Regions from separate parts of the Streptomyces sp. AM25 genome, predicted to be linked through region 1. Evidence: riboswitches for the same ligand, from Rfam matches in the RefSeq annotation. Region 1 holds a riboswitch; each other region holds the start of a gene.
The links. A riboswitch is a leader RNA that binds a small molecule or an ion and turns the genes downstream of it on or off. The one in region 1 is predicted to bind cyclic di-AMP.

Region 1 (2,191 bases):
CCGTGGAGCCGTCGTCGAGGCCGACCTCGACCTCGACCGTGGGGTTGCCTCGCGAGTCGAGGATCTCGCGAGCTACGACGACGTCGATGGACGGCACGAGGGTCTCCTTCGTGTGTGCTGGAGTTCTGCAGCACGAGCCTAACGGGCCCCGGAGGCTGCGCCTGCCCTCGGCCCGCGACCCGAACCGAAAATTGGCACAAAAGCCGAGATCACGGGGCGAATGGCCGGTGCGTTCGCCCAGCGGGGACGTGATCTTGCAGGTCGTGATCCTGCAGGACTCCGGAACGGCGGAGCCCCGCTCCGATGCGGCTCGGGGGGAGGACGCATCGGAGCGGGGCGGTCCGCTGGGCTACGAGGCTGCTCAGCTGAGGTGCAGCTTCTGGCCCGGGAAGATCAGGTCGGCGTTGTCGACGACGTCCTTGTTGCGCTCGAAGAGCTTCTCCCAGCCGCCCTTGACCTTCTGGGTGTCGGCGATCGTGCCGAGGGTGTCGCCTTCCTTGACGGTGTACTCGCCGTCGCCCGTCTTGATCTCCTTCGGGGCGGCGTGCTTCGGCGCGTACTGCTTCGCCGGGGTCTCGTCGGACGAGTCGTCGTCGGAGGTCTGCGGCTTGGCGTGCTTCGGGGCGGCCTGGCGCTCGCTGCGGTCGGCGTGGCTCTTGCCCGACCAGGTGTTGCGCTCGGACTTCGAGGACTTCGAGGACTTCGACGAGGAGCCGGAGTCCGAGGGGTCGACGTCGGCCTTGGCGCCGCCCGAGCTCAGGTTGCCGGCGCCGGCGCAGCCCCAGGCGCCCGGGCCCTGCATGGCGAGCAGCTTCTCGGCGACGGCGATCTGCTGGCTCTTGGAGGCGAGGTCGGCGCGCGCGGCGTACTTGGTGCCGCCCGCGGCTGCCCAGGAGGAGTTCGAGAACTGCAGGCCGCCGTAGTAACCGTTACCGGTGTTGATCGACCAGTCGCCACCGGACTCGCACTGGGCGACCTTGTCCCAGGTGGACACCGAAGCGGCGTTGGCGGAGGTTGCGACCATCAGCGGGGCGGCAACGGCGACGCCGGTGACCCCGGCGAGCGTGACGATGCGGACGGCCTTGGACGGACGGCGATGCTTGCCCTTGGACATGAGTCGTTTCCTCACCGGCGCCTACGAGGTGAGCTGTCGGGTTCGGGCTGTGAGTTTGCCCGGCCCAGTGGCTTGCGCGCACCAGGCTTCACCCCAAGCCGCTCCGGCTTCCGGTCTGCACCGGCGGCCGTTGCGGCGACCTACCTTGGTTCCCCCGCTCCTGCCTACGGCGCTTGCGCGACGGTTCCCGCGGCCGTCGGCAGGATTCGGCGTGACGGCCGTGGTGCTCGCGGTGGCGAGCGGTGATGACGGTAAACACAGGCGGCCGACGGGTTCAAACCCCTCTTTTCAGCCACCACTGACTGCAGTTACCCCTGGGAACCCAATGTTTCCGCAGGTGGGAGGCGGTACGTGAAGAACGGACCGAGGCCGTCCAGCCGGAAGTCAACGAGACCCTTGTCTCATTTTCCCGCGTGAACGGACATTCGACCCGAACTGCCGCACTACTGCCCCAGATCGAGGCGCTGACCAGGCTGAATGAGGTCGGGATCGCTTCCGACAACCTTTTGATTGTTCTCGTACAACGAGTGCCAACCGCCCTTCACCGAATGGTCTTCCGCGATGGCTGACAGGTTGTCACCGGGACGCACGGTGTAGTCGTGGTCGGTGGGGCCGCCGGTGCGGGCATCCGAACTGCCGCGCGAAACACGCCCGCCGTCGTCGGAGCGGGGCGGCTGCGCACGGTGCTTGCCGCCGCCGGGGGTGGTGGTGTCCGTGTTGCCGGGGGCGTCCGAGGGGATGCCGGACGGGGCGTCCGACGGGGTGCCGGGCAGGGACGGGTGCGGGTGCGCGGGATCCGTGGACGGCGTGCCGGACGGGGTGTCCGAGGGCTTGCCGGAGGGCGCCGTGGAGCCCGTCGACGGGGCCGGGGCGGGGTCGTCCTTGCGGTGCCTGCCGTGCGACGCGGTGTCGTCGGAGGGCGAGGGCGACGGGGTCGCCGGGCTCGTGGAAGCGGAACCACCGGGCGTGGCCGTGCCGGGCGCCGGCTTCGCGTCCCCGGACGCGCCGTCGGACGACGCTGAGGGCGTCGGCTCGTGCACCGGCGGAGTCGTGCGCTCCGGCGCGGGCGCCTTGGGG
Region 2 (2,191 bases), on a different contig from region 1:
TCGTGGACCGCCCCGGCGCCGTCCAGACCCAGCTGCTCATCGGCCGCACCGGCCCGGACCGGCACGACCGCGTCTGGCCGGCCCAGGTGCTCGGCACCTACTGCCTCGGCGGCACCCTCACCTCCCGCCTGGACCGCGTCCTGCGCGAGGAGAAGGGCTACACCTACGGCGTGCGCGCCTTCGGCCAGGTACTGCGCTCGGGGCCGGACGGGACGGGCGCCGCCATGCTCGCCATCAGCGGCTCGGTGGACACCCCCAACACCGGCCCCGCGCTGGAGGACCTCTGGACGGTGCTGCGCACCCTCGCGGCGGAGGGCCTGACGGAGGCCGAGCGGGACGCGGCCGTGCAGAACCTCGTCGGCGTCGCACCGCTCAAGTTCGAGACGGCGGCCGCCGTCGCGGGCACGCTGGCGGACCAGGTCGAGCAGCACCTGCCGGACGACTTCCAGGCGCGGCTGTACGAACGTCTCGCGGACACCGGCACGGTGGAGGCCACGGCGGCCGTCGTGAGCGCCTTCCCGGCCGACCGTCTGGTGACCGTTCTCGTCGGCGACGCTGCGCAGATCGAGGAGCCGGTCCGGGCGCTGGGCATCGGCGAGGTGACCGTGATCTCCGCCTGACGGTTCGTCAGGAATAGCCGCAGCGAGGGAGGCGTGTGGGCCCGCAGGGACTTACACGCCTCCCTTATGTCCAATTTCAGGCAGAGGTTCCACGGTGACGATGTGGCGTACGTCATAAAACCCTGCTTCTGTTTGCCGTTCGAATCTGACGGCGATTAGCGTCGGGGCGGCAGTCCGTCAGGCCGGAACCGCAACCGCGGCTCCCGGACCGCCATCGCCGAGTCCCCGTACGGCGCGAGCCAGGGGAGCCGGGGAACCACCGTTCCCTTGGGGTGAATCGGGTCCCTCTCGCGAGGGAGCCGTAGGAGACCTTCCTGCTCCGAACCCGTCAGCTAACCCGGTAGGCGAGAAGGAAGGAAAGGAAAAAGCCGCAGCATGGCGTTCACCCGTCCCACCGGGAAGCACCGCCGTCCGAGCCGCGCCGTCCGTTCCGGCGCCAATCTCGCGGGCATAGCCACCCTCACCGCAGGCGGCGTGGTCGCAGGTTTCGCCGCACCGGCGATGGCCGCCGCGGACGAGGCGCACCGCACCGAGGACACGGGCCTCACCCAGGCCATCGTGATGAGCGACGCCATCTCCGGCAACGTCGACGCCCAGGCCCAGACGCAGCGCAGCGCGGCGGACGAGGCCAACGTCCGGCACCAGGCCGAGAAGGACGCCAAGCAGCGCGCCGCCGAGGCCAAGAAGCGCGCCGAGGAGGCCCAGCGCAAGGCCGACGCCGAGCGTGCCGAGAAGGAGCGCGCCGCCCGCGAGGAGGAGCGCAAGCGCCTCAACCTCTTCGTGATCCCGATCGACGGCTCCTACGTCTCCACCGCGTACAAGGCCTCCAGCGGCCTGTGGTCCTCCGGCAGCCACACCGGCGTCGACTTCCATGCGGAGTCCGGCACTTCGGTGCACGCCGTGGGCTCGGGCACCATCGTCGAGGCGGGCTGGGGCGGCGCCTACGGCAACAACATCGTCATCAAGATGAACGACGGCACGTACACCCAGTACGGTCACCTGTCGTCCATCGGCGTCTCCGTCGGCCAGACGGTCTCCGCCGGCGAGCAGATCGGCCTCTCCGGCGCGACCGGCAACGTCACCGGACCGCACCTGCACTTCGAGGCCCGTACGGCCCCGACCTACGGCTCGGACATCGACCCGGTCGCCTACCTGCGCGCCCACGGCGTCAGCCTGTAACGGCCCGCTCCGCAGACTTCAGGGACCCCGGCTCCGGCCGGGGTCCTCTGCGTTGTGTGCAGTCCGGCTGGCCAAAACACATCCATGGCGACGGCGGTGCCATCGGAAACCGGATGCGATTGCCATAGAGTCGCCGGACATGAACGATGACGGCGGAGGGACGCGCGAGGGCGGCCGTGTTTCCACGCATGCGGTCTGCACCGCGATCCGCGACGACATCGTTTCCGGCGTCTTCCCGCCCGGCAGCCGGCTCATCGAGGAACTCCTCGCCCGCCGTTACGGCGTCTCCCGGGTCCCCGTGCGCGAAGCCCTGCGCACGCTGGCCTCCGAAGGCTTCGTGACCACCCGCCGGCACGCGGGGGCGTGCGTGGCCGAGCCGACCGCCCAGGAGG
Region 3 (2,191 bases), on a different contig from region 1:
CACGGCAGCGGATCCACCGGCCCGCCGCCGTCCGGCCGCACCTCCAGATGCAGGTGCGGACCCGTGACGTTCCCGGTCGCCCCGACCCGTCCGATGACGTCGCCCGCCGCCACCTTGCCGGACGTGACCACCATCGACGACAGGTGACAGAACCACAGCTCCGTGCCGTCGTCCAGGGTCAGGACGATGCGGTAGCCGTACGCGCCCGACCAGCCCGCCGAGGTGATCGTGCCGCCGGCGACCGCCTTGACGGGCGTGCCCGTCGGGGCGGCGAAATCCTCGCCGGTGTGGTTCGCGGACCACATGTTCCCCGACTGCCCGAAACCCGCGGTGAGGGTGTACGAGCCGACGGGGAGCACGTACGAGCCGTGCTCGCTGGGCGAGGGGGCCGAAGGCTTCTGCGGTGTTTCGGAGGCGGATCCGTCCCCGGTCTTGTCCCCGGTCTTGTCCCCGCTCTTGTCCCCGGCCCCGTCCTCAGTCTTGTTCTCGGCCTTGTCCTCGGCCTTGTCCTCGGCTTGCGGAGTCTCCTGCTCTTTCTCCGCTTCGGCCTTCGCCTCCGCCGTCCGTTCCGCAGCGGCCTTGCGGTGTGCGTCCTCCGCGGCCTTCGTCTCGCTCTGGCGGGCGGCCTCCTCGGCGGAATCCTGCTGGTTCTCGGCCTGCTGGAGGATACGGGCGCGCAACGCCTCCCCGGCGTCCGCGGCGTTCTGCGCCAATGCGGAAGCGGATTCGGTCTTCGGGGCGGCGGTGGCCGGGGATTCCTCTTCGACCACTCCGAGCAGTTTTCCGGCCATCTCCGGCAGTTCCTTCAGATCCGGTACGTCCGGCACGGATATCGGCGCCGCCGGACGGTCCTGGGCACTCGCCATACCGCCCGCGCCGACCGCGGCGATGACACCCACGCCGAGAACGGCGCCGCTGCGGGCCATCGAGCCGCCGCGCTGTTTGGCGACCCGGTGCCGGCCGCGCACGGCCGATCCGGGCACCTCGCCGGGGTTCCATTCCTCGTCGGCGGGGAGGGGCTGCGCACGCTCGTACGAAACGTACGGCTCATGCTGTTCGTGCGAACTTCCGTCCGGGAACAGGCCGTTGGACGCCACCGGGGCGCACTCCTTTCCTTCCTGCTCGCCTACCGGGTTAGCTGACGGGTTCGGAGGAGGAAGGTCCCCTACGGGCCGGCTGCTGCCGGTCCGATTCACCCCAAGGGTTGTGGTTCCCCGGTTCCCTGAAGTTGCTGGTCGCGCAGGTGTAGCCAGACGTGCGGGATTCGGCGAAGGCGCACGGTGCCGCCTCTTGCGGCGGTTTGACGACCGCGCTGCGTTATCGAACGTTAATAGACGCGGCAGCCGATTTCCAAGCCGAAAGCGTGAATTCACGGGGCTCTTGGGCAGGTTTTGCCATGTGGTGGGCGTGCCGCTCAGATCAAGATCGATTACGCACGGTGCGGATGTCCGCGGCGGATCGCCAGCAGGGCCATGTCGTCCGCAGTCTCGCCGCCCGTGTGGCACGCAACGTCCTCGGTCAGGGCCTCCAGGAGGGCGTCCGGGCTGCGGAACTGGCGGCCGCTCAGGCGCCGCTCGGCGTCGTAGAAGGTGCCGTCCGCGTCGCGCGCCTCCGTCACGCCGTCCGTGAAGAGCAGGAGCGTCGTCCCCGGCAGGAACTCCCACTCCTGGACGTGGTCCGGCCACGCGCCGACGTCCCCCAGGCCGAGGGGCAGCGCCGCCGGGCCGCGGTGCGCCTCGGTGACGCGGCCCGCGGAGTGGAGCAGCAGCGGGGGCGGGTGGCCGCGGTTGACCAGGCGGAGGGACGAGGCGCCGGGCGGCACTTCGGCCAGGACGGCGGTCGTGAAGCCCTCGCTCTGATCGAGGTTGGCGCGCCGTGCGCCCTCCCTCTGCAACGCGTGCTCCAGACGCGCCGCGAGCCCCTCGAGCGTGCGCTCCTGCTCGGCCGCCTCGCGGAACGCGCCGACGAGGACGGCCACGGCCTCCACCGCACCGAGGCCCTTGCCGCGGACATCGCCGACGATCACGCGGACGCCGTGCGGGGTGTCCTGCACCGCGTAGAGGTCGCCGCCGATCCGGGCGTCGGCCTGCGCGGCCACGTAGCGCGCGGCGACCCGCAGGCCGCCGATGCGGGCCGGGGGCGCGGGGAGGACGGCGCGCTGGGCCGCCTCCGCGATGCCGCGCGCGGACGC
Region 4 (2,191 bases), on a different contig from region 1:
CAAGGTCGACACGTCGGTGGACGTCCCCGTCTACGACATCGACGGATTCGAGAACTCGGCCGCGACGGTCTCGGTGCTGCATGCGCGCGGCCGGAAGGTGATCTGCTACTTCAACGCCGGCGCGTGGGAGGACTTCCGGCCGGACAGGAACACCTTTCCCAAGGGCGTCCTCGGCGCGAACAACAAGGGCTGGAAGGGCGAGAAGTGGGTGGACATCCGCCGCCTCGACGTCCTGAAGCCGATCATGGCGGCCCGGATCGACATGTGCCGGAAGAAGGGCTTCGACGCCGTGGAGCCGGACCTGACGGAGGGCTTCCGCAACTCGACGGGCTTCAAGCTGACTGCCGACGACCAGTTGGCGTTCAACCGGATGCTGGCGAAGCTCGCGCACGACCGGGGGATGTCCGTGGGGCTGAAGAACGACCTGGAGCAGATCCCGCAGCTGTTGGGTGACTTCGACTTCGCGGTGAACGAGCAGTGCGCGCAGTACGAGGAGTGCGAGCGCCTGACACCCTTTGTGAAGGCGAACAAAGCGGTCTTTCACGTCGAATACGACCTGAAACCGGGGGAGTTCTGCAGCCAAACGACGCGGCTCGGGCTGAGCTCGATGCAGAAGCGGCTGGGTCTGGATGCGTGGCGCAAGCCGTGCTGATGGGGTGCCAGATGCGGGCGTGGTTGCAGTTACAGGGCGGAAGTGAAGAAGTTCACAGAAGCCCCATTCGGCTCTGAATTCGAGCGCGGGGTGGTGCAGGATCGTCCCTCGAACATGAGACCCCGTCACCGAGGCGGGCCACCCGGGCGGACGCCGAGTCCTGCCACCGCACCGGGTGCGGAACCGATTCGACGGACCGGCAGGAGCGGGAGACCCGAGCACGACGGACCACGATGGCGGTGGTCCTTGGGGTGAAGCCACGACCGTGGCCGGGCACCTTCGTCCAGCCCGAACCCGACAGGTCATCTTTCGCAGGCGGCTGACGAAGGGCTTCGGCATGTCTGCAATGCCTTCTGCACTGCCGCGAATACCTGCGCGCATTCCCGTACTTGCCGCCGCCGCGGTGGCGGCAACGGTCCTGCTGCCGGGCATGGTCCCCGGCACCCAGGCCGCCACCCCCGGCGAACAGGCCCTCAGGGTCGCGGCCGCCAAGCAGGGATCGCCCTACCAGTACGGCGCGACCGGCCCGAACCGCTTCGACTGCTCGGGCCTGACGCTCTACTCGTTCAAGCGGATCGGCAAGCGCCTGCCGCGCACCGCGGCCGACCAGTACAACGCGACCCGCCACCTCTCCGCGGGCTCCCGCCAGGCCGGTGACCTGGTGTTCTTCCACTCCGGCAGCAACGTGTACCACGTGGGCATCTACGCCGGGAACAACAAGATCTGGCACGCCCCCAAGCCGGGCACGCGCGTGCGCCTGGAGAAGATCTGGACCGGCAGCGTCTGGTACGGCCGGGTCAGGTGACGGCGCCGTCCAGGTAGACCCACCGCCCGTCCTCACGGACGAACCGGCTCACCTCGTGCAGGACGTCCTGGTGCCCGCGCTCGCTGCAGCGGGCCCGGAACTCGACGGTGCCCTCCTGGTGGAACGGGCTGCCGTCCGTCGTCGCCAGGACGTCCAGCCCGGTCCAGCGCATCTCGGGGTCGAGATCGAGGTGCGCGGGCCGGGTGCTGGAGTGCCAGCTGCGCAGCAGATACGCGGTGTCGCGGACGACGAAGGCGGCGTAGCGCGAGCGCATCAGGCGTTCGGCCGTGGGCGCGGTCTTCTGCCCGCTGTGGAAGGCGCCGCAGCAGTTCTGGTACGTGTCGCCGAGCCCGCAGGGGCAGGGCGAGGCGGGGCCGACGGCCGGCCGGGGACGTGCGCTGGATCTGGACACGTCTTGATTGTGCCGGATGGGAACCCGTTCGGCCGCACGGTGGTCATCGGCTTGCCGGTTTGACATACGCGCAGGTCAGGTTTACTGCGGGGCCCGTCCGGGCGCGGGGCCGGGGCCGTCCGCCGGTTGCGGCCCGGAGGCCCTCCACCAAGGGTGACGGCATGCGCCTGAACCCGTTTCCCTCCACTGCCGCGGCCGCCGTGTGCGGCACGCTCGCCTTGCTGATCGCCGGTCCCGCGCTCGCGTCGGACGCACCGCCCGCCACGCCGGGGCCCGCTGCGGCGGAGTCGCTGGACACGGTGGGCAACCTCGGCGAGACGCT

Region 2: another riboswitch for cyclic di-AMP. It lies ahead of ACLHRZ_RS09395 (M23 family metallopeptidase); the one in region 1 lies ahead of ACLHRZ_RS40405 (transglycosylase family protein).
Region 3: another riboswitch for cyclic di-AMP. It lies ahead of ACLHRZ_RS16240 (M23 family metallopeptidase); the one in region 1 lies ahead of ACLHRZ_RS40405 (transglycosylase family protein).
Region 4: another riboswitch for cyclic di-AMP. It lies ahead of ACLHRZ_RS27875 (C40 family peptidase); the one in region 1 lies ahead of ACLHRZ_RS40405 (transglycosylase family protein).

The regions. Positions count from the first base shown of each region.
Region 1 covers NZ_JBKIWN010000138.1:141,105-143,295, reverse strand. Annotated here, with positions in the region: gene eno (phosphopyruvate hydratase) at 1-97, opposite strand, end outside; gene ACLHRZ_RS40405 (transglycosylase family protein) at 362-1,114, opposite strand; cyclic di-AMP (ydaO/yuaA leader) riboswitch at 1,118-1,296, opposite strand; gene ACLHRZ_RS40400 (LysM peptidoglycan-binding domain-containing protein) at 1,558-2,191, opposite strand, start outside.
Region 2 covers NZ_JBKIWN010000006.1:103,201-105,391, forward strand. Annotated here, with positions in the region: gene ACLHRZ_RS09390 (M16 family metallopeptidase) at 1-620, shown strand, start outside; cyclic di-AMP (ydaO/yuaA leader) riboswitch at 826-981, shown strand; gene ACLHRZ_RS09395 (M23 family metallopeptidase) at 996-1,799, shown strand; gene ACLHRZ_RS09400 (GntR family transcriptional regulator) at 1,939-2,191, shown strand, end outside.
Region 3 covers NZ_JBKIWN010000010.1:244,640-246,830, reverse strand. Annotated here, with positions in the region: gene ACLHRZ_RS16240 (M23 family metallopeptidase) at 1-1,097, opposite strand, end outside; cyclic di-AMP (ydaO/yuaA leader) riboswitch at 1,110-1,279, opposite strand; gene ACLHRZ_RS16235 (PP2C family protein-serine/threonine phosphatase) at 1,430-2,191, opposite strand, start outside.
Region 4 covers NZ_JBKIWN010000023.1:42,305-44,495, reverse strand. Annotated here, with positions in the region: gene ACLHRZ_RS27880 (endo alpha-1,4 polygalactosaminidase) at 1-652, shown strand, start outside; cyclic di-AMP (ydaO/yuaA leader) riboswitch at 832-985, shown strand; gene ACLHRZ_RS27875 (C40 family peptidase) at 990-1,457, shown strand; gene ACLHRZ_RS27870 (YchJ family protein) at 1,450-1,869, opposite strand; gene ACLHRZ_RS27865 (hypothetical protein) at 2,031-2,191, shown strand, end outside.